2 regions of the Streptomyces sp. NPDC015220 genome follow, and region 1 is predicted to be linked to the other one. Evidence: riboswitches for the same ligand, from Rfam matches in the RefSeq annotation. Region 1 holds a riboswitch; the other holds the start of a gene.
The links. Region 1 has a riboswitch for ZMP and ZTP ahead of ACF061_RS25230 (bifunctional 5,10-methylenetetrahydrofolate dehydrogenase/5,10-methenyltetrahydrofolate cyclohydrolase). Riboswitches for the same ligand answer to the same signal wherever they lie in the genome.
Positions count from the first base shown of each region.

Region 1 (14,910 bases):
CTTCTCCCGCTCCAGCCGGGTGACCGCGTCGGCGCCGTCGGCGGCCAGGCCCGCGTGCGGCCGGCCCTCCTTGAGGACCACCCGGCGTCCGTCGCGGGTGTCGGTGCCCGCGTACACCCCGCCGCCGTTGGAGAAGTGCAGCGCCTTCTCGATGCGGTACGGCAGCTCCCCGACCGTCGTGGTGTTGCGCGCCGCCAGGTGCGGCTGGAGGAAGGACGGCAGCGTCACCCACTCCGGGACCTGGAAGGACGGCGCCCGCCGGTCCGGCACCAGCCGCCCCTCGCCGTCGCGCACCGCCGGCACCAGCGAGCCGCGGTCGTCGACGACGAAGACCCGGGCGAACGCGCCGTAGCGGACGTACAGCGGTCCGTCGCCCCAGCGCAGATCGGTCAGGATGTACGGCCCCTCGAAGCCCTCGAGGAGCGCGCCGAGCTCGCGCAGCACCTCGTGCAGCCGGTCCTCGTCGGCCGGGTAGATCGTCACGAACTTGCCGCTGGTGTCGCGCCCCGCGTACTTGGTGTTGCGCAGGTGCAGCAGGTGCGGTCCGGGAACGAACTTGAACGGGATGCGGCGCGGTACGCAGTAGTCCCACACGATCGAGGCGACCTGCTCGGCGTTGGCACGGGTGGCCGAGGCATGGATCTTCCATCCCTGCGCAGGGCCGGACTGCGGCCGGCCGTCGGGGTCCAGCGGCGTGAGGGTCAGCCAGTCGCCGATCCGAGCCGCGTACCACCCCTCGGGCACCGCGCGCCGGGCCGTCTCGTACAGCGGCGTGGCGGGCCGACCCTCCTCGGACAGCCGGTCCGGCGTCTCGTAGAAGTGCGGATCGGCGAGCGCGTACACCTCGTAGCGCTGGTCCATGTCCGTTCCCCTCCCTGGTCGGCAATGAGCTTTCCAGCCGGGCGGTGGCCGCTGACAGTCACACCTGTCACCAGACCGTCGTGCGTAACGCATACGTCAAGATCTGTTCGAAATATCGAGGCCGAACCCGTTCGAAAAAATGTGTTCGACATATTTCGAGCGCAATGTCGGGCGGCATGCCGCACCTGGACCCACGCAGCCGTCGCAGGGGGTGCGCGCGAGGCCGACACGCGGACGGGGCGGACCGTGCGCCGGGCCGCGGCCGGCGGGCGGTACCGGCTCCGGCCCGGTGTCCGCGGCCGACGCCGCCTTGCCGCGCCGCAGTCCGGCGGCGGCGCGGACGGCCGCGCGGTCCTGGTCACCGGGAGTCCGGGCGGCCCCGACGACGGGAGTGGCGACGGGCGTGGCGCCGCCGGGTCGGTGGGAGTCCAGACCCGCCGCCCCACCCCGCCACACGGGTGCGCCGCGCCCGGGTCACGGCAGGTCGGAGCCCCGCGCGCCCCTGCCGTGCTTAGGGTCCTGGGCTGTGTCACACACCTTCGAAGAGCTTGTGGCGAAACAGCGGGCGGCCGACGAGGCGCACACTCGAGTCGAACAACTGCGTGAGAATTATGGGCCGCCCGCGCAGGAGCGGTGGACCGGGACGCAGAGCGAGACCTACGAGACGGCCTGGCGTGCCTGGCGCGACCTCGCCCGGGACCTCCAGGCGGCCCTGGGCGACTACGCGCACCAGGAGGGCAGGCCCCGCACCGAGGTCGAGGCCGAGGTGGAGCGGGCCGCGCGGCCGGACGGCGAGGCGGGCCCGGCGGCGCGCTGAACCCGCCGGCGCGGGCCGAGCGGCCGCGTATCCGCCGACCAGGGGCGGGTACCCGGCGCGCATGGACACCACCCGGTACGAAGCGGCGGCCGCGAGCTCGGCCGTCGGCATCATCCTTCTGGTCGTCGGCGGGCTGATCGTCGTCGGCCTGCTGATCTGGGCCGTGCGGCTCGGCATCAGGGTGAAGCAGCGCGAACCCAGGACCCCCCGGGGCGGTGAGCACCCCACGATGCCGGAGTCAGGGCCGGTCCACGAGACCCACCAGAAACGCGAACCGGACGAGGTCCCGCGCGCCGAGGAGACCGGCCGCCGCATGACCCCGCACGAACTCGGGTCCTCCGGCAGCAGACGCAGCGAGGACCAGAGCCGTCCCCGCTGGGACTCCGGCTCCGGCGGCTCCTTCGGAAGCGGCGGCTCCGGCGGCCGATGACGCCGGGCCGCCCCGCGGGGTTTGCGCGCGGTGCGCCCGGGGACCCGACCGAGACCACCAGGGTCCCGGTGGGATCCCGCCGGGACCGGACGCAGAGGGAAGACGAGGAGCCGTGACCGCGCACACCACCGAGAAACCGGCAGTCCACAGCACCGAGACGGGCTGGGCGACGGCCCGACGGCGGCGGGAGGAAGGCGTTCGCACCTGCCTTCCGGCGCTGGAGGAGGAGCGCGGCGGCCCGCGCCGGGACCGTACCGGTTCCGAGTGGAACATCGTGCGCGGCGAGGACTGACCGCCGCCTCCCGGCCGCGCGACCATCACCCGTACGGGCCCCCGCGGGGGTGCCCGGCGCCGAGTGCGCCGGGCACCCCCGCGGCCGTGTCAGCCGTGGGTCTTGGCGAGCAGTTCGAGGACCTCGGCGGTGGTGCCCGTCTCGCCCAGCCGCGGGAAGATCCGCTCCACGCTGCCCCGGTGGGCCTCGGCGTCCAGGTCGGTCATCGCGTCGGTGGCCAGCGTGACGTGGTAGCCGTGCTCGTGGGCGGCGCGCGCGGTGGACTCCACGCCGATGCTGGTGGCGATGCCGGTCAGCACGATCTGCGTCACCCCGCGGCGACGCAGCTGCACATCGAGGTCGGTGCCGTGGAAGGCGCCCCAGTTGTGCTTGGTGACGGTGATGTCGCCCGGGCGGCCGGCCAGTTCGGGGACGATCACGTCCCAGCCCTCGGGGCGGCCGCCGCCGCCGGAGCGCGCGGCCTCGGTACGGCCGGGCACGGCGTCCGCGAAGTCGGCGGCGAAGGAGACCCGGACCAGGACGACGGGCAGCTCACGGGCGCGGAAGGCCTCGGCGAGCTCGACCGTCCGGGCGACCACCTCGGCGCTCGGGTGGGGAGCGGTGGGCCCGGAGACGATGCCGGCCTGGAGATCGATCACCACGAGGGCGGTGCGGGGGTCGAGGGTGGTGAGTGCCATGTGCTCAGGCCTTTCGGGGGGTGAGGTGTGCGAGTGACCGGTCGGGCAGCGTGCTCAGCAGGAGCAGCACCGACCCGGCGACCATGAACAGGGCGAGGCCGTGCAGCCCGCCCGTGTCGGCGCGGTGGGGGAAGAACGCCGCGGTGGCGGCGGACGCCCCCAGCGCGCCGAGGTACATGAAGGTGCGCAGCAGCCCGGCGGCCGAGGCGATCCGCGCGGGATCGGCCTGCCGGTAGAGCGCGTTCTGGTTGGCGAGGCCGATCAGCCCCTGCGGTACGCCCATCAGGACCCCGGCGGCGAGCAGTACCCACACCGGGCTGCCCGGGCCGACCAGCAGCAGGGTCGCACAGGCCACGATCTGGACGGCGGCCCCGGCGACCAGCTTCGCCCGAACGGCCTCGCGGCGCCCGGTGAGGGTGGAGACGGTGAGCGCGGCGCCCGACAGCGGCAGCAGCACCAGACCGGCGGTGGCGGAGGACAGCCCGCGGCCCTCCTCCAGCCACTGCGTGTAGCCGTACATGAGGGCGTAGGAGGTGGTGTAGCCGAGGAGCTGGCGCACATAGGTGGCCAGCAGCGGCACATTCCCGCCCAGCACCCGCAAGTCCACGAACGGCTGTGCGACCCGCAGTTCCCGCACCGCGAAGGCGGCGCCCGCCGCGGCGGCGAGCAGCGGTAGGTACCAGCGGTCCGTCCGCGGCGCCGTCAGGAACAGCATCAGCGCCACCAGAGTCCCGGCGAACAGGACCATGCCGGGCGGATCGACGTCCCCGCGCGCCGCCCCGGACCGCTCCTCCCTCGACAGCCGCAGGGAGCCGAGGACCAGGCAGGCCGCCGACAGCGGCACATTGACGGTGAACACCGCGCGCCAGCCGCCGACCCCGATCAGCAGTCCGCCGAGCGCGGGGCCGACCACGGCCACCGTCTGGTTGGCGACGGCGAGCGCGGTCAGCACGCCCGCCGGCCCCTCCTGCCCGGTCCGCTCCGCCTCCCGCCGGGTGAGCTGCATGGACGCCGGATAGGCCGCGGAGGTCCCGAACCCCAGCAGCACCCGCGCGCCGATCAGCGCGCCCAGCGACGGCGCCAGCGCGCCCAGCACGCCGGCGACGCCCACCAGCGCCGTACCGGTGAGGTAGAGCCGGCGCGGCCCGTACATGTCCACCAGCCGCCCGACGACCGGCTGTCCCACGGCGGTCGCCAGATAGAGCGCCGAGACCAGCCAGACCGTCCGGGCGGGCGGCGCCCCGAAGGCGGTGCCGATCGGGACGAGGGCCACCGCGATCATCGAGGAGTTGATCGGGTTCAGGACCGAGCCCAGGATCATCGGGGCGATCAGCCGGCGGTCGAACCCGACGGGGGCCGGGCGCGCCGCGGCCGAGCCCCGCGCGGCCCGGGTGAGCCTCGCCGTCACGGCCGGGACAGCCGTTCCATCAGGGTGAAGGCCGCGATGAGCGTCTGCCGCTCCTCCTCCGTGTAGCGGTCCTCCAGTGCCCGGGTCAGCCATTCCGCGCGGATCTCACGGTTGCCCTCGATGCGCTCCCGGCCGTCCTCGGTCAGGGTGACGAGCTGCCGCCGGCCGTCGTCCGGGTCCGGACTGCGCCGGATCAGCCCGTGCTGCTCCAGGGCGGCCAGCGTGGCGGCCATCGACTGCGGCCGGACGCCCTCCGCGGCGGCCAGGGCGCTGGCCGTGGCCGCACCGTGCTTGCCGACCAGGGTGAGCGCGGAGACCTGGGACGGTGTGAGGTCCTCGTCCCGCGCCACCTCGCGTATCCGGCGGCGCAGCCTGCTGAAGACCACCCGCAGGTCGCGCGCGGCCCGGGCGGCGGAGACGGATATGCCCTCGGGCACCTCGGTGGGCTTGTCGTCCATGGCGTCACGGTAGGGCCGTGAAGCAAAACTGTCCAGTCTGGACTGAACAGTTTGCCTGAAGGCTTTTCGGCCGGCCAGGCGCAGCCGCTCCCCGCGCAGTCGATCTCCGGCACGGCGTCCCGCAGTACCCTGGCCCCGTGCGCCTGCTCCTGATCGCGGACACCCATCTCCCCAAGCGCGCCAAGGCCCTGCCGGAACGGCTGCTCGCCGAACTCCCGCGCGCCGACGTGGTCTTCCACGCCGGGGACTGGGTCGACACCGCCACCCTGGACCTGCTGGAGAGCCGCAGCCGCCGGCTGATCGGCGTCTACGGCAACAACGACGGCCCCGAACTGCGCGCCCGCCTGCCCGAGGTGGCCCGCGCCGACCTGGACGGGCTGCGCTTCGGCGCCGTCCACGAGACCGGACCGGCTCAGGGTCGCGAGGCCCGCTGCGCCGCCCGCTTCCCCGATCTCGACGTGCTGGTCTTCGGCCACAGCCACATCCCCTGGGACACCACCGCCCCCACCGGGCTGCGCCTGCTCAACCCCGGCTCCCCGACCGACCGCCGCCGCCAGCCCCACTGCACCTACATGACCGCCACCGTCGCCGACGGCCGGCTCGCCGAGGTGGAACTGCACCGGCTGCCGCCGCGCCCGGCCGCCTGAGCGCCCCCGGCCCTGTCGTCCGGCTCCCGCCCGCCGGGCGACACGCTCCGGCCGGTCGGCGGCCGGCCGACGGGGACCGAACGCCGCCGCGCCGTGGCAGTGGGCCAGGCCGACCTGGACGCGCGGTCGACGGCAGCCGGACGCCGCCGCGCCGTGACACTCGGCCGGGCCGAGACGGTGCGCAGCGGCCCCCCGACCTGCGACCGCGGCGGTGGTTTCCACTGGAAAGGCGCCCGCCGGTGCCCCCGGCGGGCACGCACACCGGAGGGCGGCCCCCGTCAGGGCCGCCCCAGGGTCACTATTCCCTTTCTCGTTTCCGACTTCTCGGCGAGATCCGGGCCGCTCCGTGCGCGGAAGCAGCCCGGAAGCTGCGAGTATGCGCTGTCACGGACCTCCTTCCAGCGGGGGTGTGCCGCACATGTGCTGCAGAGGCGTGCATGCCTCATCCGTTGCTGGCCGCCTACCCCTCCTGCGGGACCCCAACCACCTAATCCGGCAATCCTGGAAAAAATCGAAAAATCGCTGTTCACATGGGCACCACGCACCCGGTGGGCCCACAGTGGCCCCACCGGGAACAGCTCCGGCCCGTCGGCCGCGCGGGAACAGCTCCGGCCCGTCGGCCGCGCGGGAACAGCTCCGGCCCGTCGGCCGCGCGGGAACAGCTCCGGCCCGTCGGCCGCGCCGAGGCGGCCCACCGGTGATCGTGGACCGCCTGCCAGGCGTCGTCGGCCGGGGGGTGCCGCGAAGACGGGGGCGGTTCCGGCACCCCCGCTTGCGTACATCGGTCCCGGGACCCCCTCCCGGTACGTACATCGGTCCCGGACTTCCGCTCCCGGACATCAGGCGGAGCCGTTGGAATGGATGGCTCCCGCGGTCGCGGTCAGGGGCGCGCCGGTGCCGCCCCAGCGCAGCGAGATGATCTCGGCCGCGACGGACACGGCCACCTCCTCGGGCGTACGGGCGCCCAGATCGAGGCCGACCGGCGAGCGCAGCCGGGACAGCTCGTCCTCGGTCAGACCGGCGTCGAGCAGCCGCTCCATCCGTTCGTGGTGGGTACGACGGCTGCCCATCGCCCCGATGTAGGCGGCCGGCCGGCGCAGCGCCTCCGCCAGCAGCGGGACGTCGAACTTGGGGTCGTGGGTGAGCACGCAGATCACCGTGCGCTCGTCGGTGTCCGTACCGTGCAGGTAGCGGTGCGGCCAGTCGACCACGACCTCCACGGCGTCGGGGAACCGCCTGGGCGTGGCGAACACCGGGCGGGCGTCGCACACCGTGACCCGGTAGCCGAGGAAGGCTCCGATCCGGACCACCGCCGCCGCGTAGTCGATCGCGCCGAACACCAGCATCCGCGGCGGCGGGGCGAAGGAGTGCAGGAACACGGTGACCGCGTCCTCGCGCCGCTCGCCGTGCGTCCCGTAGTGCCGCGTGCCCGTGGCGCCCAGGGCGAGCCCGCCCCGGGCGTCCGAGGTGACCGCCACGTCCAGGCCGGGCGCGCCCAGGGTGCCCGCCACCGTCTCCGGCCACACCGAGAGGGTGGCCCCGCGCGGCGCGGGCCCGTCGACCACGCTCGCCACGGTCACCGGCTCGCCGGCGGCGACCGACGCCGCGACCGCGCCGAACGCGGGATCCGCCTCGGCTGTCACGAGTCTGACCAGCACACCGATCTCGCCCCCACAGGTGAGCCCGGCCGCGAGCGCGTCCTGGTCGCCGTGGCCGAAGGTCGCCAGGCGCGCCTCCCCGCCGGCCGCCACCTCCTGGGCCAGATCGAAGACGGCCCCCTCCACACAGCCCCCGGACACACTGCCCACCACCTCGCCGTCCGGGCCGGCCGCCATCGCCGCGCCGGGGTCGCGCGGTGCGCTGCGGCTGACCGAGACGACGGTGGCCAGCGCGAACGGCACCCGTGCCGCGTACCAGCGCGCCAGGACCGGAAGGATGTCACGCACGCCGCGCTCCCTTCCCGCGGTGTTCCCCAGGAGGCCGGTGGCCCCCGTGGTGCCGGTGGTGTCCGTGCCGGGGCGGTGCTCCGCCGGGCGTCCTCGCGCGCAGCCGCCGGCCGCCACGCCGGACCCCGCTACGGTCGGCTCGCGCGGCGGACCGCCCGAAGCCGTGGCCGCGCCGAGCCGTGGCCGCCCCCGGGAGTGACGGCCGCACCGGAGCGCGCGCCGCCCGTGCGACGCGCACCGCGGCGGCGTCCGGCCGCCGTCGTGGGCCGGACCGTGGACGGTGCGTGAGGGCAGCGGACGACCAGCGTGGTGCAGGTCACTCTATGACCGGGGCCCGGGCACGGCGACTGGTGCGGCGGCGTCGTTGGCCGGGCCCCGGTCCGGCGCTCCGCCCGTGCCACCGGTGGCGCCGGTGGCGCCCGTGCCGCCCGTGGCGCCGGTGGCGCCCGTGCCGCCGTGCCGCCCGTGCCGGTCGCGGCGGACCAGCCGTCGAGGGCCGCACGGCTCGCCGCCCTCGGCACCGCCACCGAGCCGATCCCCCTGCCGGGGGCTCGCCGCCGAACGGCTCGCCGGCGCGCTCGGCCGGGCCGTGCGGACGGCGCGGCCATGCCCGAGCAGCCGCCGCCGTCGCCCGGGGCACGGCGGCGGATCACCGCGGACCTCATCGGCGCCTACCGGCAGATCATCACCCGCGCCCACGCCCAGGGCATCCGCGTCTACGGCGCCACCCTCACCCCCTTCGGCGGCAACGGCTACGACGACCCGGCCGGCGCCCACGAGGCCGCCCGGCAGGCGGTCAACCGGTGGATCCGCACCAGCGGACGGTTCGACGCCGTCATCGACTTCGACCGGACGGCCCGCGACCCCGGCGACCCCCGCCGACTGCTGCCCGCCTACGACACCGGCGACCACCTCCATCTCGACCCCGCCGGCTACCAGGCCCTGGCCGACGCCGTGCCCACCGGCCTGTTCCAGCGGCGCACGGACCACTGAGCACGGCCCGCGGGGCCGTCCGCGCGACGCCCGCCGGGGAGGGCGGGGCCCGGCGGCACGTCGCCGTCGCCCCGGGGGCGGCCGTCAGCCCGCCAGCCGGTCGACCGCGGACAGCACCGGCGCGACGCCGTCCTCCGCACGGATCCGGGCGCCCAGCGCCTCGGCCCGCGACCGGTGCGCGGGATCCCGCGTGGCCCGGTCGAGGGCCGTCGCGAGCGCGTCGGCGGTGAGCGCGCGCAGCGGGACGGCGCTCGGGGCCACACCCAGCGAGATCAGCCGCTCGGCCCAGAAGCCCTCGTCGAACTGGACCGGCAGGGGCACCGCGGGCACCCCGGCGCGCAGGCCGGCCGCCGTCGTGCCCGCCCCCGCGTGGTGCACCACGGCGGCCATGCGTGGGAACAGCGCCGAGTGCGGGACCTCCCCGATGGCCAGCACGCCGTCGCCGGACGCCTCCAGCCCGCCCCAGCCCCGCTGCACCACCCCGCGCAGCCCGGCCAGCCGCAGCGCGCGCACGATCGTCCGGCTCAGCCCGGCCGGGTCGGGCACGGTGGCACTGCCCAGGCCGACGAAGACCGGCGCCGCCCCCGCGTCCAGGAACTCCCGCAACTCGTCGGGGAGTCGTTCGCCGCGGTCGTGCGGCCACCAGTAGCCGCACACCTCCAGACCGGCCCGCCAGTCGCGCGGCCGGGGCACCACCAGCGGGCTGAACCCGTGGAGCACCGGCCGGCGCCGCCCCGCCAGGACGCGCCCCGGCATGCCGGCGCGGGCGGCGGGCAGCCCCAGCCGGGTCCGCACGGCGGGCACGGCCGCCGAGAAGACCCGCTCCACGGCGAGGTCGACCCCGTGCCAGGCCAGCCGGTTCGCCGCCCCGCCCCAGTGCCCGCCGCCGAGCAACGGGGGCGCGAACTCCCTGGTGGGGGAGAGGGGTTGAAGGTGAGCACCGATACTGGGCATGCCGAGCGCCTCGGCGATGGCGTGCCCGACCGGTCCCAGGGAGCCGGACAGCAGCAGCACGTCGTTCTTCTCGGCCGCCGCGATCAGATCGTCCGTCATGCGGGCCACGGCCGCCCGCGCCAGGCCGACGGCCCGGACCATCTTCCCCGCACTGGTGGCGCTGCGGTGCAGCCCCCGGCCGCGCGCGGAGTCGAGTTCGGCCCGCGGGTCCACCGGCAGCGGATGGAAGCCGAGCCCCGAGCCCTCGACCAGCGGTTCGAAGCACCCGTGGGTCACCAGGGTGACCGCGTGGCCCGCACGGGTCAGGCCGTGCCCCAGCCCGGTGAAGGGGGCCACGTCTCCCCGGGATCCCGCCGTCATGATCGCAACGCGCACGTCGGTCAGTATGCGGGCGGGGCGGCCCGCCGCCCGTGAACGACCCGTGGGGTGTCGGCGCCGTCACTCCGCGCCTTCCCCGCCACGCTGCGGAGGCCCCCCGGCCCGGGCCCGCCCAGCGGACCGGACCGGATCAGGGCGCGGCGCCGCCGCGCCCTGACGCGCCGGTCACACGCCGAGCTGCCGGGCGGCGGCCGTCACCGTCTGCTCCAGGAGCGTCGCGATGGTCATCGGTCCGACGCCGCCGGGCACCGGCGTGATGAGCGAGGCCCGCTCGACGGCGGAGTCGAAGTCCACGTCGCCGACGTTGCCCGGGTTGTAACCGGCGTCGACCACGACCGCGCCCGGCTTGATGTCCTGGCCGCGGACCAGCCGCGGCCGGCCCACGGCGGCGACGACGACGTCCGCCTCGCGGACCACGGACGACAGGTCCCGGGTCCGGGAGTGGCAGTACGTCACCGTGGCGTCGCGGGCGAGCAGCAGCATCCCCACCGGCTTGCCCAGGATCGCGCTGCGGCCGACCACCACGGCCCGCTTCCCGGCGAGGTCGACGTCGTGGGCGTCGAGCAGCCGCAGGATGCCGCCGGGGGTGCAGGAGACGAACCCCGGCCCCCCGAAGCTCATCGACGCGAAGGAGGCGAAGGTGACGCCGTCGACGTCCTTCTCCGGGGCGATCGCCTCGAACGCGGCCCGCTCGTCGATGTGTTCGCCGACCGGGTGCTGGAGCAGGATGCCGTGCACCGCGGGATCCTCGGACAGCGACCGCAGGGTGGCGACCAGTTCCCCGGTGCTGGTCCCGGCGGGCAGTTCCACGTGCCGGGAGGCGATGCCGGCCGTGCGGCACCGGTTCTGCTTCATCCGGACGTACGTCACGGACGCGGGGTCCTCGCCGACCAGCACGGTCGCCAGACACGGCGCCGTGCCCGTGCGGCCGGTGACCTCGGAGGCCTTCTTCGCGGTCTCCTCGACGATGCGGCGGGCCAGTGCGGTGCCGTCCATGAGGCGGGCCTGGGACATGAGCCACTCCTGAGCGTTCGACGGATCGCCCAGGCGCGCGGCTACGACTCTGTGTGGACCGCTCCCCGGTGGTGCTCCACCTCAGCGCCAGTCACGGCCCCGTCCCACCCTAACCGAGTCCGCGCCCGGGGTCAGGACATCCGTTCGGGCGGGTGCTCCGGACCGCCGTGGCCCGCGCGTCCTCCGCCGCCGCCCTGCCGCGCCCGCCCGCCGGGCGGACCCGGGCACGGCTCACCGGCGCCGGGCGTGCCGGGTGCGCGGCGCCCGGGGCGCCGGAGGACACGGCCGGGGCCGTACGGCCCGCAGCAGTGACCCGAGGAGGGCGGCGGACGCCGGCCGTGACCGCCGCGGCACGGAGGAGCGTGACCGCCCCAGACCCGCCCGGGCAGAGAAGGTCCAGGTCAGCCGGGAGCTCACCTGGATCCTCGCGGTCCGTCTGCCTATTCGTCCCATGCCTGGATCATGATCTGCTCGCTGATCTTGCCGTCGCGCAGCGAGATCATGGACTCGGCCAGGACCCGGACGCCGTCGGGATACCGGCAGGACTCCAGGAAGGCGACGTGGTCGCCCTGGACGACGCAGTGCTCCAGCGCGTGGGTCATGTCCCGGCCGTAGACCTCCTCCAGCATGGAGCCGATCTCGTCCCGGCCGTGCAGGACCTTGGGACGACTGGGCTGGGTGTCGCGGTCCACGATGCGGATCTCCGCATCGTCCGCGTAGAGCGACAGCAGCGTCGACGCCGCGTGGTCCTCGATGCCGCGGCGCAGGGTGTCGGTGTCGAACGAGGGGCTTGCGGTGGGTGCCATGGTGACCTCCTGCGGGGTCGCGGCCCTTCAGGAGCGGGCCGCGACGGGCCTCCTCTCCGAGACTCCTCCGCCCCGCCGGGCTCGGCAAGCGCAGCCGCGGGCGCCCGGCCGACGGGTCCCGGACGGCCCGGTCTCCGTGCCGTCGCCGATCAATCACGCGTAGGGTCGAGGGTGTACAACCGGTCTAAGGAAGGGACCCACCCATGGCGCAGGAAGTGCGCGGCGTGATCGCACCTGGGAAGAACGAACCCGTACGGGTCGAGACGATCGTCGTGCCGGACCCCGGGCCCGGCGAGGCCGTCGTACGGGTCCAGGCCTGCGGCGTCTGCCACACCGATCTGCACTACAAACAGGGCGGCATCAACGACGAGTTCCCCTTCCTGCTCGGCCATGAGGCCGCCGGTGTCGTGGAGTCGGTAGGCGACGGCGTCACCGACGTCGCTCCCGGCGACTTCGTGATCCTCAACTGGCGCGCGGTGTGCGGCAAGTGCCGTGCCTGTCTGCGTGGGCGGCCCTGGTACTGCTTCGACACCCACAACGCCGAGCAGCGGATGACCCTCACCGACGGCACCGAGCTCTCCCCGGCCCTCGGGATCGGCGCCTTCGCCGAGAAGACGCTGGTCGCGGCCGGCCAGTGCACCAAGGTCGACCCCGCGGTCTCCCCGGCCGTGGCCGGGCTGCTGGGCTGCGGCGTGATGGCCGGCATCGGCGCGGCGATCAACACCGGCAACGTGGGCCGCGGCGACTCGGTCGCGGTCATCGGCTGCGGCGGCGTCGGTGACGCCGCGATCGCCGGCGCCTACCTGGCCGGCGCGGCCAAGGTCATCGCCGTCGACATCGACGACCGCAAGCTGGAGACCGCCCGCACCATGGGCGCCACCCACACCGTCAACTCGAAGGAATCCGACGCGGTCGAGGCGATCCGCGAGCTGACCGGCGGGTTCGGCGCCGACGTCGTCATCGAGGCCGTCGGGCGCCCGGAGACGTACGAGCAGGCCTTCTACGCCCGCGACCTGGCCGGTACGGTCGTCCTGGTCGGCGTGCCGACCCCGGAGATGAAGCTGGAACTGCCGCTGCTGGACGTCTTCGGGCGCGGCGGGGCCCTGAAGTCGAGCTGGTACGGCGACTGCCTGCCCTCCCGCGACTTCCCGATGCTCATCGACCTGCACCTCCAGGGCCGCCTGCCGCTGGACAAGTTCGTCACCGAGACCATCCGGCTGGACGAGGTGGAGAAGGCGTTCGAGCGGATGCACCACGGCGACGTGCTGCGCTCGGTGGTGGTGCTGTGATGGCCGCCCGCATCGAACGCCTCGTCACCTCCGGGAAGTTCACGCTCGACGGGGGCTCCTGGGACGTGGACAACAACGTGTGGATCGTCGGCGACGACCACGAGGCGGTCGTCATCGACGCCGCGCACGACGCCGAGGCCATCGCCGCCGCCGTGGGAGGACGCCGGCTGACCGCCATCGTGTGCACCCACGCCCACAACGACCACGTCAACGCCGCCCCCGCGCTCGCGGACCTCACCGGCGCCAGGATCTGGCTGCACCGCGACGACCTGCCGCTGTGGAAGATGACCCACCCGGACCGGGAACCCGACGAACATCTCGCCGACGGCCAGGTGATCGAGGCGGCGGGCGCCGACCTGACGGTCCTGCACACCCCCGGCCACGCCCCGGGCGCGGTCTGCCTGTACGACCCCGGGCTCGGCGTCGTCCTCACCGGCGACACCCTCTTCCAGGGCGGTCCCGGCGCCACCGGCCGCTCCTACTCCAGCTTCCCGACGATCATCGACTCGATCCGCGACCGCCTCCTCACGCTGCCGCCCGAGACGAAGGTCCTCACCGGTCACGGCGACTCCACCACCATCGGCGCCGAGGCTCCGCACCTCCAGGAGTGGATCGCCCGCGGGCACTGAGCGGCGCGGCACCCGAGGGGCACCGGGGACGCAGGCCGCGGGCGGTCCGTACGGAGCACGCCGCGCACGCCTCGCCCGGCGCGCTCCGCGGGCCGGCGGGGCGTGACGCCCGGCCTGCTCGGCGCCGCCGCCGTGGACGGACGCGGCGCGCGCAACGGCCGGTCCGCTCCGGTGCCCCCTCGCCGGGGCATGGCTGCACCGTCCCCGACGGCGGCCGCCCCGGCGGCCCGGGACGCCGGCCGGCCGGGACGAGCGGCTACCGCCGGCCGTCCGGGGCCGGCCGCATGCCGGGCAGCGGCCAGCGGGCCGCGTGGCCCGGCGGCAGTTCGAGGTCGGCCCGCACGGCCGCGTAGTACCCCTGACGCGCGGCGCGCTGCCGCTCCAGCAGTTCCTGCCAGGCGTCCGGTTCCCGCCGCCCGTCGCGCAGGAACCCTTCCATCTCGATCACCACCACGACCCACACCCGCGCCCGCTCCACGACCTGCGGGCTGCCCAGCATGATCAGCGACTCGCCCGACGGGTCGCGGGCGAGGGCGGCCTCCGTCAGCAGCGGCTCGGCCTCGGCGAGGGGCAGCGGATGCGGATGCGGATCGTTGCCGAGGTGGGAGGCGACCCGGTAGGCCAGCGTGACGGACTTCTTGAGCGTGCGCGCGTAGTCCGAGTACACGGCGAGCCGGCGCTCCTCCCAACGGTCCTTCCGTTCCCGGCGGGACCGTTCCCGGTCGCTGCGCACGACCGCCAGGTACGAGCCGAGCGCGCCGATCACGACACCGATGAGCGCGGGGAGTTGCTGTACGAACGTGTCCATGCGGCGCACGCTATCTGCCGGTTCGATCGTCGCGGCAGTAGGTTCTGGCCCATGACGGACACGAGGCGTTTCGACGGACACGGCGTTCTCCTCACCGGCGCGGCCCGCGGCATCGGAGCGGCCACCGCCCGGCGGCTGGCCGAGGAGGGCGCCCGGGTGCTGGTCACCGACACCGACGGGGCCGAGGCGGAGCGGACCGCCGAGGCGTTGCGCGGGAGCGGGCTCGACGCCCGCGCGGCCGCGTGCGACGTGGCGGACCGGGCGGCGGTCGAGGCGGCGGTGGCGCGTGCGGTCGACGCGTTCGGCTCGCTCGACGTGCTGGTCAACTGCGCGGCCCACTGCACGCCCGACACCGCGTTGTTCGAGGACGAGCCGGACGACGCGTGGGCGCTCGATCTCGACGTCACCCTGACCGGCGCCCGCCGTTGCTGCCGTGCCGCGCTGCCCCACCTGGCGGCCTCCGGCCGCGGTGCGATCGTGAGCATCGGATCGGTCAACGGCGT
Region 1 covers NZ_JBIBUK010000014.1:64,796-79,705, reverse strand. The annotation lists gene lanKC (class III lanthionine synthetase LanKC) at 1-861, opposite strand, end outside; gene ACF061_RS25280 (hypothetical protein) at 1,388-1,678, shown strand; gene ACF061_RS25275 (DUF6479 family protein) at 1,740-2,108, shown strand; gene ACF061_RS25270 (hypothetical protein) at 2,221-2,400, shown strand; gene ACF061_RS25265 (hydrolase) at 2,490-3,077, opposite strand; gene ACF061_RS25260 (MFS transporter) at 3,082-4,485, opposite strand; gene ACF061_RS25255 (MarR family winged helix-turn-helix transcriptional regulator) at 4,482-4,943, opposite strand; gene ACF061_RS25250 (metallophosphoesterase family protein) at 5,081-5,590, shown strand; gene ACF061_RS25245 (XdhC family protein) at 6,430-7,536, opposite strand; partial or broken gene ACF061_RS25240 (GDSL-type esterase/lipase family protein) at 8,164-8,529, shown strand; gene ACF061_RS25235 (glycosyltransferase) at 8,614-9,843, opposite strand; gene ACF061_RS25230 (bifunctional 5,10-methylenetetrahydrofolate dehydrogenase/5,10-methenyltetrahydrofolate cyclohydrolase) at 10,027-10,875, opposite strand; ZMP/ZTP riboswitch at 10,896-10,980, opposite strand; gene ACF061_RS25225 (nuclear transport factor 2 family protein) at 11,316-11,681, opposite strand; gene ACF061_RS25220 (S-(hydroxymethyl)mycothiol dehydrogenase) at 11,885-12,970, shown strand; gene ACF061_RS25215 (MBL fold metallo-hydrolase) at 12,970-13,599, shown strand; gene ACF061_RS25210 (hypothetical protein) at 13,856-14,407, opposite strand; gene ACF061_RS25205 (SDR family NAD(P)-dependent oxidoreductase) at 14,459-14,910, shown strand, end outside.

Region 2 (14,910 bases), on a different contig from region 1:
ACAGCGGGAAGCCCGCCACCAGGTCGGTGGCCCGCTGGGAGATCTCGTCGGCGATCTTCGGGTCGAGGACGTGCTGGGCCTTGGAGGGGGCGCCCTTGCCGGTGGTGCCGGGCTCGGTGGTCGTCAGCACGCGGTCGATGAGGCCGGCGACCTCGTCCATCTCGGCGGTGCCCAGGCCACGGGTGGTCAGCGCGGGCGTGCCGATGCGGATGCCGGAGGTGTACCAGGCGCCGTTGGGGTCGGCCGGGATCGCGTTGCGGTTGGTGACGATGCCGGAGTCGAGGAGGGCGGCCTCGGCCTGGCGGCCGGTGAGGCCGTAGGAGGAGGTGACGTCGATCAGGTTGAGGTGGTTGTCGGTGCCGCCCGTGACGAGGGTGGCACCCCGGCGCATCAGGCCCTCGGCCAGGGCGCGGGAGTTGTCGACGATCCGCCGGGCGTAGTCCTGGAAGGAGGGCTGCCGGGCCTCGGCGAGGGCCACCGCCTTGGCCGCCATGACGTGCGGAAGCGGGCCGCCGAGGACCATCGGGCAGCCGCGGTCGACCTGGTCCTTGAGGGAGTCGTCGCACAGGACCATGCCGCCGCGCGGGCCGCGCAGCGACTTGTGGGTGGTGGTGGTGACGATCTGGGCGTGCGGGACCGGGTCGAAGTCACCGGTGAGGACCTTGCCGGCGACCAGGCCCGCGAAGTGGGCCATGTCGACCATGAGCGTGGCGCCGACCTCGTCGGCGATCTCGCGCATGATCCGGAAGTTCACGAGACGGGGGTAGGCGGAGTAGCCGGCGACGATGATCAGCGGCTTGAACTCGCGGGCGGAGGCGCGCAGCGCCTCGTAGTCGACCAGGCCGGTGGCGGGGTCGGTGCCGTAGGAACGCTGGTCGAACATCTTCCCGGAGATGTTCGGGCGGAAGCCGTGGGTGAGGTGGCCGCCGGCGTCGAGGGACATGCCCAGCATCCGCTGGTTGCCGAAGGCGCGGCGCAGCTCGGCCCAGTCGGCCTCGGAGAGGTCGTTGACCTGACGGACGCCGGCCTTCTCCAGGGCGGGCAGTTCCACGCGCTGGGCGAGCACGGACCAGAAGGCGACGAGGTTGGCGTCGATGCCGGAGTGCGGCTGGACGTAGGCGTGGCGGGCGCCGAAGAGTTCCTTGGCGTGCTCGGCGGCCAGCGACTCCACGGTGTCGACGTTGCGGCAGCCGGCGTAGAAGCGGCGGCCGATGGTGCCCTCGGCGTACTTGTCGCTGAACCAGTTGCCCATCGCCAGGAGGGTGGCCGGGGAGGCGTAGTTCTCCGAGGCGATCAGCTTGAGCATCTCGCGCTGGTCGGCGACCTCCTGGCCGATGGCGTCGGCGACACGCGGTTCGACGGCGCGGATCACGTCGAGGGCGGCGCGGAAGGCGGTGGACTCGGTGGAGAGGGGCGCAGACATCTCAGGGACCTCCGGACGTGGCGTTCGGCGTTCACGGTACGGCCCAGGCGCACGGCACAGTTCTCGCTCGGACCGCTCCCCGATGGTCCGTCCCATCCCAGCGCGCCAGTCACGGCCCGCAGGTCAGCCTACCGGGCGGCCTGCGGGGGGCGACGCGACGTCCACCATGCGAGCGCGTTTTCGGACCTCGGCGGACTCGACGGCGCGCCAGCCGCCCGCCCGGCGGACGGCGCCCCGCTCGACGGGGCCCCGCGGGGGCCGTGCCGGAGGACGGCGGTCCCGCGGGCCGTTCCGGGGGACGTGTCAGGGGGTGACGGGCCGGGCGCGGGCCGCTCAGAGGATCACGTGCGGTACGAAGCGCGCGTACTCGTCGGTGACCAGTCCGGCCGACTCGCGGATGCCGAGGCCGGCGGACTCGTCCTCGACGACCCAGGCGCCGAGGACCACGTGGTTGCCGTCGAAGGCGGGCAGCGGGGCGAGGGCCTGGTAGCAGCAGGGTTCGTCGCGCTGGACGGGTTCCGCCCCCGGCTCGTGCACGGTCACTCCGGCGCCCTCGCGGCCGAGCAGGGGCTTGGCCACGTAGCCGGTGGTGGCGGCCAGTTCGCGCGGGCCGTCGAGGTGGGCGGGGAGCAGGTTGGGGTGGCCGGGGTAGAGCTCCCAGAGGATCGCCAGCAGCGCCTTGTTGCTCAGCAGCATCTTCCAGGCGGGCTCGATCCACAGGGTGGAGCCGGTGCCGCCGCCGTTGTCGAGGGTGTCGAGGACATGACCGGCGAAGCGGTCGGTGGTCAGCCACTCCCAGGGGTAGAGCTTGAAGACGCTGCGGATGAAGCGCAGGCCGTTGTCGACGAACCGGCCGGACAGCGGGTCCCAGCCGATCTCCTCCATGGATGTCCAGTCGGTGTCCAGGCCCGCCTGCTCGGCGGTCTCCTTCAGGTAGGCGACCGTCATCAGGTCCTCGCCGAGCTCGTCGTCGGCCGAGTGCGCGAAGTGCAGCGGGCTGCCCGGCGGCAGGAGGCGGGCCTGCTTGCGCCAGGCGGCGACGAGGCGCTCGTGCAGGGAGTTCCACTGGTCGGCGCCGGGGAAACGGTCCTCCATCCAGAACCACTGGGGCGAGGCGGCCTCGACCAGGGAGGTGGGGGTGTCGGCGTTGTACTCCAGGAGCTTCGCCGGGCCGGTGCCGTCGTAGCGCAGGTCGAACCGGCCGTAGACGGAGGGGAGTTCGGCGCGCCGGCGCCAGGCCTCGGCGACGGCGTCGACGACGCGGGGGTCGGTGATGCCCAGGTCGGCGAACCGGCCGGCGCCGACGATGTGGTCCGCCGCGGCCAGGCACATCCGGTGGAGTTCCTCGACGGTCTCCTCCAGCGCCTCGACCTCGGGGAGCGTGAAGACGTAGTACGCGCTCTCGTCCCAGTAGGGGCGCAGGGAGTCGTCGGGGTACCGGGTGAGCGGGTAGATGAGCCCCTGGGCCTCGACGGTCTGCTGCCAGCCGGGCCGGGGCGTGATCGTGCGGCGTTCCATGCCGGCCTCAGCCGCCGGACTTTCCGTGGCCGCCGCCGAAGCCGCCCCGGTCGACGCCGCCGTGGCCGCCGCTGGACCCGCCCGAGCCGCCGGAGCCCTTGCGGGGCTTGGTCAGGGAACCGCCGTCGATCCAGCCGCTCTTCTTCTTGCCGCCGTAGTACCAGGCCCCGGCCACGGGGCTCTTGACGGGCGTCGAGGACTTGGCGGACTTGCAGTACTTGTCGGAGACGACCTTGTAGCCCTTGGTGAGGTTGTAGCTGTTGCGGTCGACGCACCGCTTGTCCGGGTCGGAGGAGCAGGCGGTGAGCGCCGCCGCGAGCAGTCCCATGCCCCCGAGGACGACCGTTCCCGACCGCAGTTGTCGCCTTACGTCCGCCATGTCCGTTTCTCCCCGTCGAAGTTGACCGCCGGCCGTACGTGGCTGGCCGGATCCCGACCGCCAGCCTAGAGACCGGTCCGAGCGTCTGCCCAGGGGCCCCGGGCGAGGCGCGCTCCCCGGCCCCGCCCCGCGGCAGGCCCGCCCTCCCGCCGGGCGGCGCGAGTTCGGTGGGAGGAACACCCCGCCGGCGGGCCGCGGGCGGAGGGGACACGGGGGCGGCGGGCCGCGGGCGGAGGGGACACGGGGGCGGCGGGGCGCGGGCGACGCTCCGCCTGGCGACGCTCCGCTCCGGACGCCGCGGGGCTTCCCGGCGAGCCCGTCCGGCCGCGGCACTAGAGTCGCTGCGTGCTTCTCGGAATGGTGTGCGCGCTCGGCGCGGCGGTGTGTTTCGGTACGGCGACGGTGTTCCAGGCGGTCGCCGCCCGGACCGCTGCGGGGTCCGGCGAGGGCGGGGACGCGGCGCTGCTGCTGCGGGCACTGCGGCAGTGGCGGTATCTGGTGGGTCTGGCCCTGGACGGGCTCGGCTTCGTCCTCCAGATCGTGGCGCTGCGCTCGCTGCCGATCTACGCCGTGGGCGCGGCCCTGGCGTCCAGCCTCGCGGTGACGGCCGTGGTCGCGGCGCGCATGCTGCGGGTGCGGTTGAGCGGCACGGAGTGGGCCGCGGTGGGCGTGGTCTGCGCCGGACTGGCGATGCTGGGCCTGGCCTCGGGGGCCGAGGGCGACCAGGACGGCTCCATGGCGCTGAAGTGGGCGATGCTGGTGGCGGCACTGGCCGTGCTGGCGCTGGGGGCGGTGGCCGGGCGCCTGCCGGAACGCGGCCGGGCACTGCTGCTCGGTCTGGGCGCGGGCCTCGGCTTCGGAGTGGTCGAGGTGACGGTGCGGCTGATCGACTCGCTCGCCCCGTCGACGCTGTTCACCAACCCGGCGGCCTACGCCCTCCTGCTGGGCGGCGGTGCCGCCTTCCTGCTGCTGACCTCGGCTCTCCAGCGCGGCTCGGTGACGACGGCGACCGCCGGCCTGGTGCTCGGCGAGACGCTGGGCCCGGCGGCGGTCGGCGTGGTGTGGCTGGGCGACCGCACCCGGGACGGCCTGGCCTGGCTGGCGGTGCTGGGCTTCGCGGTGGCCGTGGCCGGGGCGCTGGCGCTGGCACGGTTCGGTGAGGCGCCCGCCGAGGAGGAGACGCCTGCCACGCGGGCGCCGGCCCGGGGCGCCTGACCGACTTCGCGGACTCGGGCGGGCTCGTCAGGGCAGCACGCGGCAGAGTGCGTCCAGGGCCGCCGTCCAGGCGTGGTCCGGCGGAGTGCCGTAGCCGACGACCAGGGCGTCCAGTGCGGTGGCGGTGGCCCGCTCGTGGCGGAAGCGGGCGAGGCCGTAGAGGGCGAGGCCCTGCCAGGCGGCCGCCTGGACCACCGTGGCTTCGGTGCCGGCCGGCAGCCGCAGCACGGCGTGCAGTCCGGCGGCGATGCCGGTGGCGCGGACGTCCGGGGCGCGGGTGGCGAGAGCCTCCACCAGGGCGTCGCGGCGGCGGCGGTAGCGCAGCCGGGCGGAGCGCACGTGCCGGTCGTAGGCGCCGGAGGCGAGGAACTCGGCCAGGGTGAGCTGGTCCAGCACTCCGCACGTCTCGGTGGCGCCCTTGGCCTCGGCGGCCTCCGCCGCGAGGGACGGGGGCAGTGCCATCCAGGCCAGGCGCAGCCCGGGGGCCAGGGACTTGCTCGCCGTGCCCAGGTAGACGACGTGGTCGGGGTCCAGGCCCTGCAGCGCGCCGATCGGCTGGCGGTCGTAGCGGAACTCGCCGTCGTAGTCGTCCTCCAGGATCAGGCCGCCGGTGCGCCGGGCCCAGTCGGTCACGGCCGCGCGCCGGTCCGGCCGCAGGGGGACGCCCATCGGGAACTGGTGCGACGGGGTGAGCAGGACCGCGCCCACGTCCCCGGGGTCGCCGGTGACCGTGCCGAGTCCGTCGAAGGGCATGGGGCGGGTGCGCAGCCCGGCCCGGGCCAGCAGGTCCCAGTGCACGTCCAGGCCGTACGACTCGACGGCGACCGTGGTGGCCCCGCGGCGGCGCAGCACCTCGCCGAGGATGCGCAGGCCGTGCGCGAAGCCCGAGCACACCAGTACGTGCTCCGGGTCGGTGCGTACCCCGCGCACGCGGGCGAGGTAGCCGGCGAGGGCGGCGCGCAGTTCGGGGCGGCCCCGCGGATCGCCGTAGCCGAGGGCGTGGTTGGGGGCCGCGGTCAGGGCGCGGCGGGCGGCCCTGAGCCACTCGGCGCGGGGGAAGGAGGCCAGGTCGGGGGTGCCGGGACGGAGGTCGTGCAGGGGACGCCGGAGTTCGCGGCGCGGGTGGGCCGGGCCGGCCGGCGGGGCCGCCACCGCCCGGTCGGCGACCCTGGTGCCCGAGCCCTGGCGTGCGGTGAGCCAGCCCTCGGCGACCAGGTCGGCGTAGGCGTCGGCGACCGTGTTGCGGGCGATGCCCAGGTCGACGGCGAGGCTCCGGGAGGAGGGCAGCCGGGCGCCGGGGGTCAGACGGCCGGTGCGGACCGCCTCGCGCAGGGCGTCGGTCAGTCCGCGGCGCACGCCCGGCCCGGTCGGTTCCAGGTGCAGGTCGACGCCCGGAGTGGCCCATGATTCCGCCATGGAAATGGACCATACTCCTGGGCTGCCTGGTGCCTAGGGTCGAGGCATGACGACGACGGACACCGAGACGACGACCACCCCCTACGCCGCCGAGCGGCCCGCGCGGCTGGAGTGGGCCAAGCACGCCCCCGAGGTCTACAAGGCGATGATCCGGCTCGACGCCGCCGCCCGGCAGGGCCTCGAACCCAAGCTGTACGAGCTGGTGAAGATCCGCGCCTCCCAGCTCAACCACTGCGCCTTCTGCCTGGACATGCACACCAAGGACGCGCTCGCGGCGGGCGAGAGCGTGGAGCGGATCGTGCAGCTCGGCGCCTGGGAGGAGTCGCGCCACTTCTACACGGAGAAGGAGCTGGCGGCGATCGAGCTGACCGAGGCGGTCACCGTGCTGACGGACGGGTTCGTGCCCGACGAGGTGTACGAGAAGGCCGCCGCGCACTTCGAGGAGGCCGAGCTGGCGCAGTTGCTCTCCGCCATCGCGGTGATCAACGCCTGGAACCGGTTCGGCGTGACCTTCCGCATGGCCCCGGGGCACTACCGGCCGGGGCAGCACCGGTGACGGCCCGTACGACGCACCTGGACGCGGCGATCCGCTCCGCCCTGCGGGCCGTGGGCGCGGCCGCCAAGAAGGGCCTCGGCGACCCGGCCCTCGCCGAACTGGTGCAGATCCGCGCCTCGCAGCTCAACCACTGCGCGTTCTGCCTGGACATGCATCTCGCCCTCGCCCGCGAGCAGGGGGTCGACCAGCGGCGACTGGACCTGCTGAGCGCCTGGGAGGAGGCCGGGGAGGCCTTCGACGAGCGGGAGCGGGCCGCGCTGGCGCTGACCGAGGCGGTCACCGTGCCGACCGGCGGCGCCTCCCGGACGGGGTCCGGGGCGGACCCCGTGCCGGACGAGGTGTACGAGCGGGCGGCCAAGCACTTCGACGGCCCCCGGCTCGCCCATCTGCTGGCGCTGATCGCCGCCATCAACACCTGGAACCGGCTGATGGTCGCCCGGCGGATCCCCCCGGGGAGCACCGAGTGGTGAGCAAGGCGTCGCTCTTCCGCGCGCTGCACCGCGGCCGGGCGCCGGAGGACCCCCTCGTCCTGCCCGGCCCCTGGGACGCGGCCAGCGCCCGCGTCTTCGCCGAGGCCGGCTTCCCGGCGCTCGCCACCCCTTCGGCGGGCGTCGCGTCCGCCCTCGGGTACGAGGACGGGGCGACCCCCGCCGAGGAGATGTTCGCGGCGGTGGCGCGGATCGCCCGGGCGGTGGACGTACCGGTGTCGGCCGATGTCGAGGACGGGTACGGGCTGGCGCCGAAGGAGCTGGTGGAACGGCTGCTGGAGGCCGGCGTCGTCGGCTGCAACCTGGAGGACTCGCACGGGGGCGTCCTCCAGGACCCTCGCCGGCACGCGGACCGGCTGGCCGGGGTGCGCGAGGCGGCGGGCGAGGCGCTGTTCGTCAACGCCCGGATCGACACCTTCCTGCACGGCAACCCGGACCCCGGGGCGGCCATCGAGCGGGCCGCGCTGTACGTCGCCGCCGGCGCCGACTGCGTGTATCCCATCCTCGCCCCGCCGGACGTGCTGCCGCTGCTGCGGGCCGGCGTGCGGGGGCCGCTCAACGCGCTCGGGCGGCTGGACGGCGAGGGCCCCTCCCCCACCGCGCTGGGCGGGCTCGGGGCGACCCGGATCACCTTCGGGCCGGGGCTGCAGCGCCGGGCGGCGACGGCGCTGCGGGAGATCGCCGGCGGCCTCCGTCCCTGAGGCGTACCCCCTGGGGCTCATCTCGTGACGGCCGCCCGGGGGGCGTCCCTCCCGGGTGGTCGTTCCGTCAGGGGCGCTCAGCACAGCGGGCCCCTTTCCGGCGGATGCCGGAAAGGGGCCCGTGCGGGCTCGTGCGACCAGAGGAGCCGAGTCGTACGGCGTGACTCAGATCAGGCCGAGGGCGCGGACCGCGTCGCGCTCGTCCGCGAGCTCCTGGACGGAGGCGTCGATGCGGGTGCGGGAGAAGTCGTTGATCTCCAGGCCCTGGACGATCTCGTACTTGCCGTCCTTGCAGGTGACCGGGAAGGAGGAGATCAGACCCTCCGGGACGCCGTAGGAGCCGTCCGACGGGATGCCCATGGAGACCCAGTCGCCCTCGGCGGTGCCGTTGACCCAGGTGTGCACGTGGTCGATGGCGGCGTTGGCGGCGGAGGCGGCCGACGAGGCGCCGCGGGCCTCGATGATGGCGGCGCCGCGCTTGGCGACGGTCGGGATGAAGTCCTCGGCCAGCCACTTCTCGTCGTTGACGACCTCGGCGGCGTTCTTGCCGGCGACCGTGGCGTGGAAGATGTCCGGGTACTGGGTGGCGGAGTGGTTGCCCCAGATGGTCAGGCGCTTGATGTCGGCGACCGTCGAACCCGTCTTCTTCGCGAGCTGGGTCAGCGCGCGGTTGTGGTCCAGGCGGGTCATGGCGGTGAAGCGCTCGGCCGGTACGTCAGGGGCGGCGGCCTGGGCGATCAGCGCGTTGGTGTTCGCCGGGTTGCCGACCACGAGGACCTTGACGTCGTCCGCGGCGTGGTCGTTGATGGCCTTGCCCTGCGGCTTGAAGATGCCGCCGTTGGCCTCGAGGAGGTCACCGCGCTCCATGCCCTTGGTCCGCGGGCGGGCGCCGACGAGGAGGGCGACGTTCGTGCCGTCGAAGGCGACGTTCGGGTCGTCGCTGATGTCGATGCCCTGGAGGAGCGGGAACGCGCAGTCGTCCAGCTCCATGGCCGTGCCCTCGGCGGCCTTCAGCGCCGGCGTGATCTCCAGGAGGCGCAGCTTGACCGGCACGTCCGCGCCGAGCAGCTGGCCGGAGGCGATGCGGAAGAGCAGGGCGTAACCGATCTGGCCGGCCGCGCCGGTGACGGTGACGTTCACGGGAGTGCGGGTCATGGCGTTCTCCGTATGACAGCTGGCGGTGGGGCGTCCCTGCCCCGGGGAGCTGGATCCCCGCGTCCGTTTCGTGACGGTACGCCGCCGCGATGATCGATCAACGCTACGGATGATCGATCTCTTGGCGTCAAGAGAGATCCAGCGGTCAGGCTATCGCGCATCCGGGATCACGGACCGCCGGGACCCTGTGGCCCGTCCCACAGAGTGACCGGACGACGGGCAAGTGGCGGTCCCCGGTGGACTGTACGGCCGATGGCCACAGGTGGCGGCCGCCCGTCCAGGAGAGGTGGGGACGAAGGCGGCCGCCGCACGAGGGTCGCCGAGGCGACCTGGCTCCCGTGGGGGGTTCTCCTTCCTGTGCCCCGATCGGTGGGCCGTCAGCGGGTCGTGCACCGCTTCTTCTCCACCTCCTCGGTTTCCTCACCTCGTGCAGCCCTGCCGCCCCGTCGCCAGCGTGGCGCACACCGTCGCCTGCGCGGCGTCCCGCACGGCCACCATCGGCGTGTACGCGATCGTGTCCCCGTCGGCCGTGACCGTGTCGGTCTCCTCGCGGGTGCCGACCGTGACCTGGACCCGGTCCCCCGGTCCGGCCTGGGTGATACGGCCCCAGGCGGCGCCGCAGCTCCTGCTGTAGCGCACCTCCACGAGCACCGTGCCCACGGTGACGCTGCGGGCCGTGGTCACCAGCTCGCCGCCGCACCCCATGGCCTCGGCGTCCTTGCCGGTGCAGCCGGCCCCGGCGCACTTAACTCCGGGCGGCAGGCTCTGGGCGGTGCCGACGGAGGGCGACGGCGGCCTCGTCGCACGCCCGGCCTTCGCTCCGCCGTCACCCCCCGTGAAGTAGAAGACGGCTGCGAACACCGCGAGCACCGCCACCAGGCCCGCGAGGAACATCGCCGCCTGCCGCCCGATCCCACCGCCGGCGTCCTTCCCGTCATCCACGGGACGCGACGTCCGCGGCGGTGCGCCGTGCGGGCCCGGGACGCTCGTCGTGTACGGGACGCCCGTCGCGTACGGGACGCCCGTCGCGTACGGGACCGGCGCCCCGTCGACCGGCGTCGCGGGCGGGCCGCCGGGAGCCGTACCGGCCGCGCCCGCGTCCCCGGCAGCGCGGGGGGCCCGCTTCCCGCCCACGGGGGACGGCCCCCGGTACCCGGCCAGCCCCCATGAGTTGCCGCCCGAGGAGCCGGCGGACGCGGCACCGGTGCCGTGAGCCGTGGTGCCAGCGGACCCTGCTTCGGGGCCGGAGTCGGAGTCGTGGCTGGGCCCTGAGTCGCGGAGGGGGCCCGAGTCACCGCTGCGGCCGGAGTCACGGACGGAGCCCGCGTCACGGACGGGGCCCGCGTCACGGACAGGGCTTGCGTCACGGACAGGGCTTGCGTCACGGACAGGGCCCGCGTCACGGACGGGGCCCGAGTCACGGACAGGGCCCCGGTCAGGGACGGGGCCGGAGCCGACGCGGGGCCAGGTCCCGGTCGCGCCGCCGCCCCCGGTCCGCGGGGCCGGTGAACCCTGCCGCACCGCCCCCTCGCGCTCCTCGCGCGCGTCCTCGTCGTACGCGTCGTTCGCCCTCGGCTGGGACGGCACCGTCGGGGACACGCCCGCCGGGCCCGCGATCCCGGGAGCGGGCCACCCGGGCGCCGCGTCGCCCCGCTCGACGGCGGTCCTGCCGGACTCTGCGCCCCCACTCCCGTCGGCCCGCTCGCCGCCGCCCGCGCCCTTGCCTCCGCCGGACCGCTCGCCGCCGGACGTGCCCGCGTCGAACTCCCCGAGCGCGGCGCGGGCCTGGGCTATCCGGATGGCCTCCATGGTCCGGTCGTGGCGCAGCTCCGCGCGGCTCCAGGACCGCTCGGCGAGCTCCCACATCGTCGTGAGGTGGACCGGGCCGGCGCCGGTGACCTCGGCGAGGGCGATCACCGCTCCCTTGGGCGCCAGGAGCCGGCCGTTGAGGTAGCGCTCCCAGGACGTCCTGCTGTAACCCGTGCGGTCGGCGAGCGCGGCGACGTTCAGGCCGCCGCGGTCGACGAGCCGCCGCAACTGGTTCACGAACTCGCGGACCTGTGGATCGAGTTCGTCGGGCAAGGCCTTCCAGCGAGGCACTGCTGCTTCCCCTCTTCCCCCGGTAGGTGCCGGTTCTTCCCCGCGCGCGGTGCCCGTTCCGGCGGGGACGCGCGTCATTGGGTCAATTGTCCACGCCGGCCCGCTTGTCGGACGACTTCGCCCCCGGCACCCTGTTTCGCCGGGGCATCGGCACACGGGGGCGTGCGCGCGCCTTCTTCGGAGGATCGCCACCGCTCGGCGAAGTGCCCTATTACCGGGAGCAGTCGGGCCGGATGCGGCCGTCACGGAGCACCGCCGGCCGCACGGCGTCCCCTGCGCCGCGCCTGCCGAGCCCGCGCCTCGCACCCGCGCAGAGCGCGCAGCGTACGGCGCAGCGGTGGGGGCGGCGGAACGGTTCCCACGCCGGGCGGGGGCGCGCCTGTGGCAGAGCCCGGACACCGTAGCGGAACGGTCACTTCCGTGCCACAGCGCACGGACAGCCGTTGAACAGCGCGTTCGCGGTGCAGGAAGGTTGGTCCCGGCGGCGGTCCGCCCTCGCTCGGGGGAGAGGACGGGCCGCCGCCGCGGACGGGTCGTACGGACGTCGCCGGCGCCGCGACCGGAAGGGTCCACCGGTTCGTGGCGTCCGGCACCGCTTGCGGTCAGGGCGCTAACTGTTGCGAACGGTGAAGTGCAGCGCGTCGTCCAGGAACGGTATCTCCAGCCACGGCCTGGGCTGGGCCATCAGCGCCAGCAGCACGATGGTGACGCCCAGGATGCCGAAGGTGACGATGTCCGTGAAGCGGGAGCGGACGGCGAGCATGCCGACGCGCGGCAGCAGCCAGCGCAGCGCGGCGCCGCCCAGCAGTCCGGCGCCGATCAGCAGCAGCCCGACCCGGAACGCGTCGAAGGCGGTCACCAGCAGGCCGAGCCCGACCGCGATCAGCACGGACAGCAGCGGCCACTGCCGGGCGGGCGCCGGGGCGTCGCCCGCGGCGGCCCGGCCGCCGCCCTCGGGGCGCGCCGTGTCCCGCGTGAACAGCGGGAAGCGGCGCGTGACCCGCCGCGGCCGGCCGGAGGCGTCCGGCGCGCTGATCGGGTCCCGGACCTCGGGTTCCGGCTCCCCGGAGGCCTTGTCCCGCCGGGGGCCGCCCGCCTCAGCCGACACTGCGCTCCGCCGCCTCGACCACGTTGACCAGCAGCTGGGCCCGGGTCATCGGGCCGACGCCGCCGGGGTTCGGGGAGAGCCAGCCGGCCACCTCGGCGACGTCCGGGTGGACGTCGCCGAGGATCTTGCCCTCGGCGTTGCGGGAGACCCCGACGTCCAGGACGGCGGCGCCGGGCTTGACGTCCTCGGCGCGGATGAGGTGCGGGGAGCCGGCGGCGGCCACGATGATGTCGGCCCGCTTGAGGTGTGCCGACAGGTCCCGGGTGCCGGTGTGGCACTGGGTGACCGTGGCGTTCTCGCTGCGCCGGGTGAGGAGCAGGGGCATCGGGCGGCCGATGGTCACGCCGCGGCCGACGACCACGACCTCGGCGCCCTTGATCTCCACGCCGTGGCGGCGCAGCAGGGTCAGCACGCCGTTGGGGGTGCAGGGCAGCGGCGCCGGCTCGTTGAGGACGAGACGGCCCAGGTTCATCGGGTGCAGGCCGTCGGCGTCCTTGTCCGGGTCCATCAGTTCGAGGATGCGGTTCTCGTCGATGCCCTTGGGCAGCGGGAGTTGGACGATGTAGCCGGTGCAGGACGGGTCCTCGTTGAGTTCCCGGACGACCGCCTCGATCTCCTCCTGGGTCGCGGTGGCCGGCAGCTCGCGCTGGATGGAGGCGATGCCGACCTCGGCGCAGTCGCGGTGCTTGCCGGCGACGTACTTGCGGCTGCCGGGGTCGTCGCCGACCAGGATCGTGCCGAGGCCGGGCGTGACGCCCTTCTCCCTCAGCGCCGCCACTCGGACGGTCAGATCGGACTTGATCGCGGCTGCGGTGGCCTTGCCATCGAGAATCTGGGCGGTCATGTGCCCATCCTCGCGGATGACCCGGCGCCGGTTCCAATCCGGGGGGCGTCCGCGGCGCTCCCGTCGCGCGGTCATGATCCGGATGTTGCACTTGCACAACGCATGGTGAATGCGGCTGGACAAGTAAGCGGTCGGTCAAGAACGATGAAAGACACAGTGCCGCGGGCAGCTCGGGGGGACGGGCCGCTTTCTGCAGAACTCTCCTCCGCACGGTGCCACGCGTCGTCCCCGCACTTGATCGACGGAGGAAAGACCACCATGAGCTACGGCGACCCGAACAATCCCTACGGCGCACCGCAGTCGCCGCAGCAGCCCGGTTACGGCTACCCGCAGGCGCCGCCCGTGCAGCAGTACGGCGCTCCGGTGCCCGAGACGATGCCCGGCAACGTCAGCGGCGCCCGGGTGATGATGTGGGTGATCGTCGGTTTCCAGGTGGTCGGCGCGGCCCTGTTCGCCATCAGCGCGGTCGGCGTCAGCGCCGCGAAGAAGGACAACACCCTCAAGGACGACACCGCTTTCCAGCAGCTGGCCGACTACTCGACCGGCAGGCTGTGGGGGCTGGTCCTGTTCGCGGTGGCCTGGGGCGTGTTCGCGGCCGTGCTGGCCGTGAAGTTCAACTCCGGCCGCAACGGCGTCCGGATCACCGTCATGGTCTTCAGCATCATCACCGCGATCCTGGGCCTCTACCCGTTCATCATCGTGGGCCTGGTGCACACGGTGCTGGCCATCCTGATCGCCTGCTTCGTCGGCGGTTCCAAGGGTTCGGCCTGGTTCAACCGCCCGCGCTACTGAGCCGCCGGCCGAACACCTGGCCGAAGCACACGGCGCGACTTCACGCCACCACGACCGAGGGCCGTGTCCCACCCCGCACAAGAGGGGGACACGGCCCTCGTGCGTCGCCCTAGTCTGGAATCCGTAGCCGTCAGGCACGGGGAGACGCACCTTGTACAGCATCATCGTGGTACCTCCGCCGACCACGGGGGACGAACGAAGCGGCGCCCAGTTCCGGCTCGCGCCCGGCGACCGACTCGCCTTCGGGCGCTCCGCCCCGGACAACGAGCTGGTGATCGAGCACGACGGGGTGTCCCGCCGGGCCGGAACCATCACCGCGTACGGCGCCTTCTGGATACTGAGCAACCTCTCCGCCCGTCAGACCTACGTCGTCGAGAACCCGGAGGGCGCGGGCGAGCACATCAAGGTCGGGCCGGGGCGGCTGGACGCGCCCGTTCCCTTCGAGTTCTCCCGGATCGTGCTGCCCGCGGCCGGGGACCTGCTGCCGATCGAGGTGTGGGCGCCGCGCCACGACTATCTGAGCGGCCCCGGCGGGAGCGACGGCGAGCCCACCGCGCCCGCCTTCTCCGTGGACCGCGGCAAGCGCTACTTCGCGGTGCTCGCCGCCCTGTGCGAACCCCGGCTGCGCGGTGATCCGCACGCCGCGCTGCCGACCGTCGACCAGGTGGTCGAGCGGCTGCGGCCCACCTGGAGAGCCGCGTCCCGCGCCTCGGTGCAGTGGAACATCGACTACCTGGCCGTGAAACTGCGGCTCAAGCCCGGCCCGGACACCGCCGAGACGGGACCGCGTCTCAACGGCAAGAAGGAGTCCCTGGTCTCCCTGGCCCTCCGCTTCGACCTGGTGCGGGAGGACGACCTGGCCCTCCTGACCCCGCCCCCGACGGCCCGGGCCGGCCCGGCGGCACCGGCCGACCGGGCGGGCGGGCCGGACCGGGCGGGCGGGCCGGACCGGGCGGGCGGGCAGCGCCGGGCGGGCCGGTGACCGACGCCTACGCCGTCGTGGTGCCCCGCGGCTACCGGGTCGGCGTGTGGGAGGTGCGCCGGCCCATCGCGACGGGCGCCTTCGGCAGCGTGTACGAGGCGCGGCGCACCGGCGGCGACACGGCGCTCCCGGACACGGCCGCGCTGAAGTTCCTGCCCACCGGCACCGGCACCCCGCGCCGCCTGACCCACCTGCGCGAACTCGTCGAACGGGAGGTGACGTTGCACCGCCGG
Region 2 covers NZ_JBIBUK010000002.1:579,174-594,083, forward strand. The annotation lists gene ACF061_RS07475 (glycine hydroxymethyltransferase) at 1-1,423, opposite strand, end outside; ZMP/ZTP riboswitch at 1,458-1,546, opposite strand; gene ACF061_RS07480 (glutathionylspermidine synthase family protein) at 1,757-2,941, opposite strand; gene ACF061_RS07485 (hypothetical protein) at 2,949-3,320, opposite strand; gene ACF061_RS07490 (hypothetical protein) at 3,678-4,535, shown strand; gene ACF061_RS07495 (PLP-dependent aminotransferase family protein) at 4,563-5,951, opposite strand; gene ACF061_RS07500 (carboxymuconolactone decarboxylase family protein) at 5,998-6,507, shown strand; gene ACF061_RS07505 (carboxymuconolactone decarboxylase family protein) at 6,504-6,977, shown strand; gene ACF061_RS07510 (isocitrate lyase/phosphoenolpyruvate mutase family protein) at 6,974-7,696, shown strand; gene ACF061_RS07515 (malate dehydrogenase) at 7,862-8,851, opposite strand; gene ACF061_RS07520 (DUF2690 domain-containing protein) at 9,272-10,951, opposite strand; gene ACF061_RS07525 (DUF3017 domain-containing protein) at 11,562-12,059, opposite strand; gene ACF061_RS07530 (bifunctional methylenetetrahydrofolate dehydrogenase/methenyltetrahydrofolate cyclohydrolase) at 12,049-12,903, opposite strand; gene ACF061_RS07535 (hypothetical protein) at 13,162-13,695, shown strand; gene ACF061_RS07540 (FHA domain-containing protein) at 13,847-14,677, shown strand; gene ACF061_RS07545 (serine/threonine protein kinase) at 14,674-14,910, shown strand, end outside.
Region 2: it holds a riboswitch for ZMP and ZTP, as region 1 does, so the genes downstream of both, ACF061_RS07475 (glycine hydroxymethyltransferase) here and ACF061_RS25230 (bifunctional 5,10-methylenetetrahydrofolate dehydrogenase/5,10-methenyltetrahydrofolate cyclohydrolase) in region 1, are expected to answer to the same signal.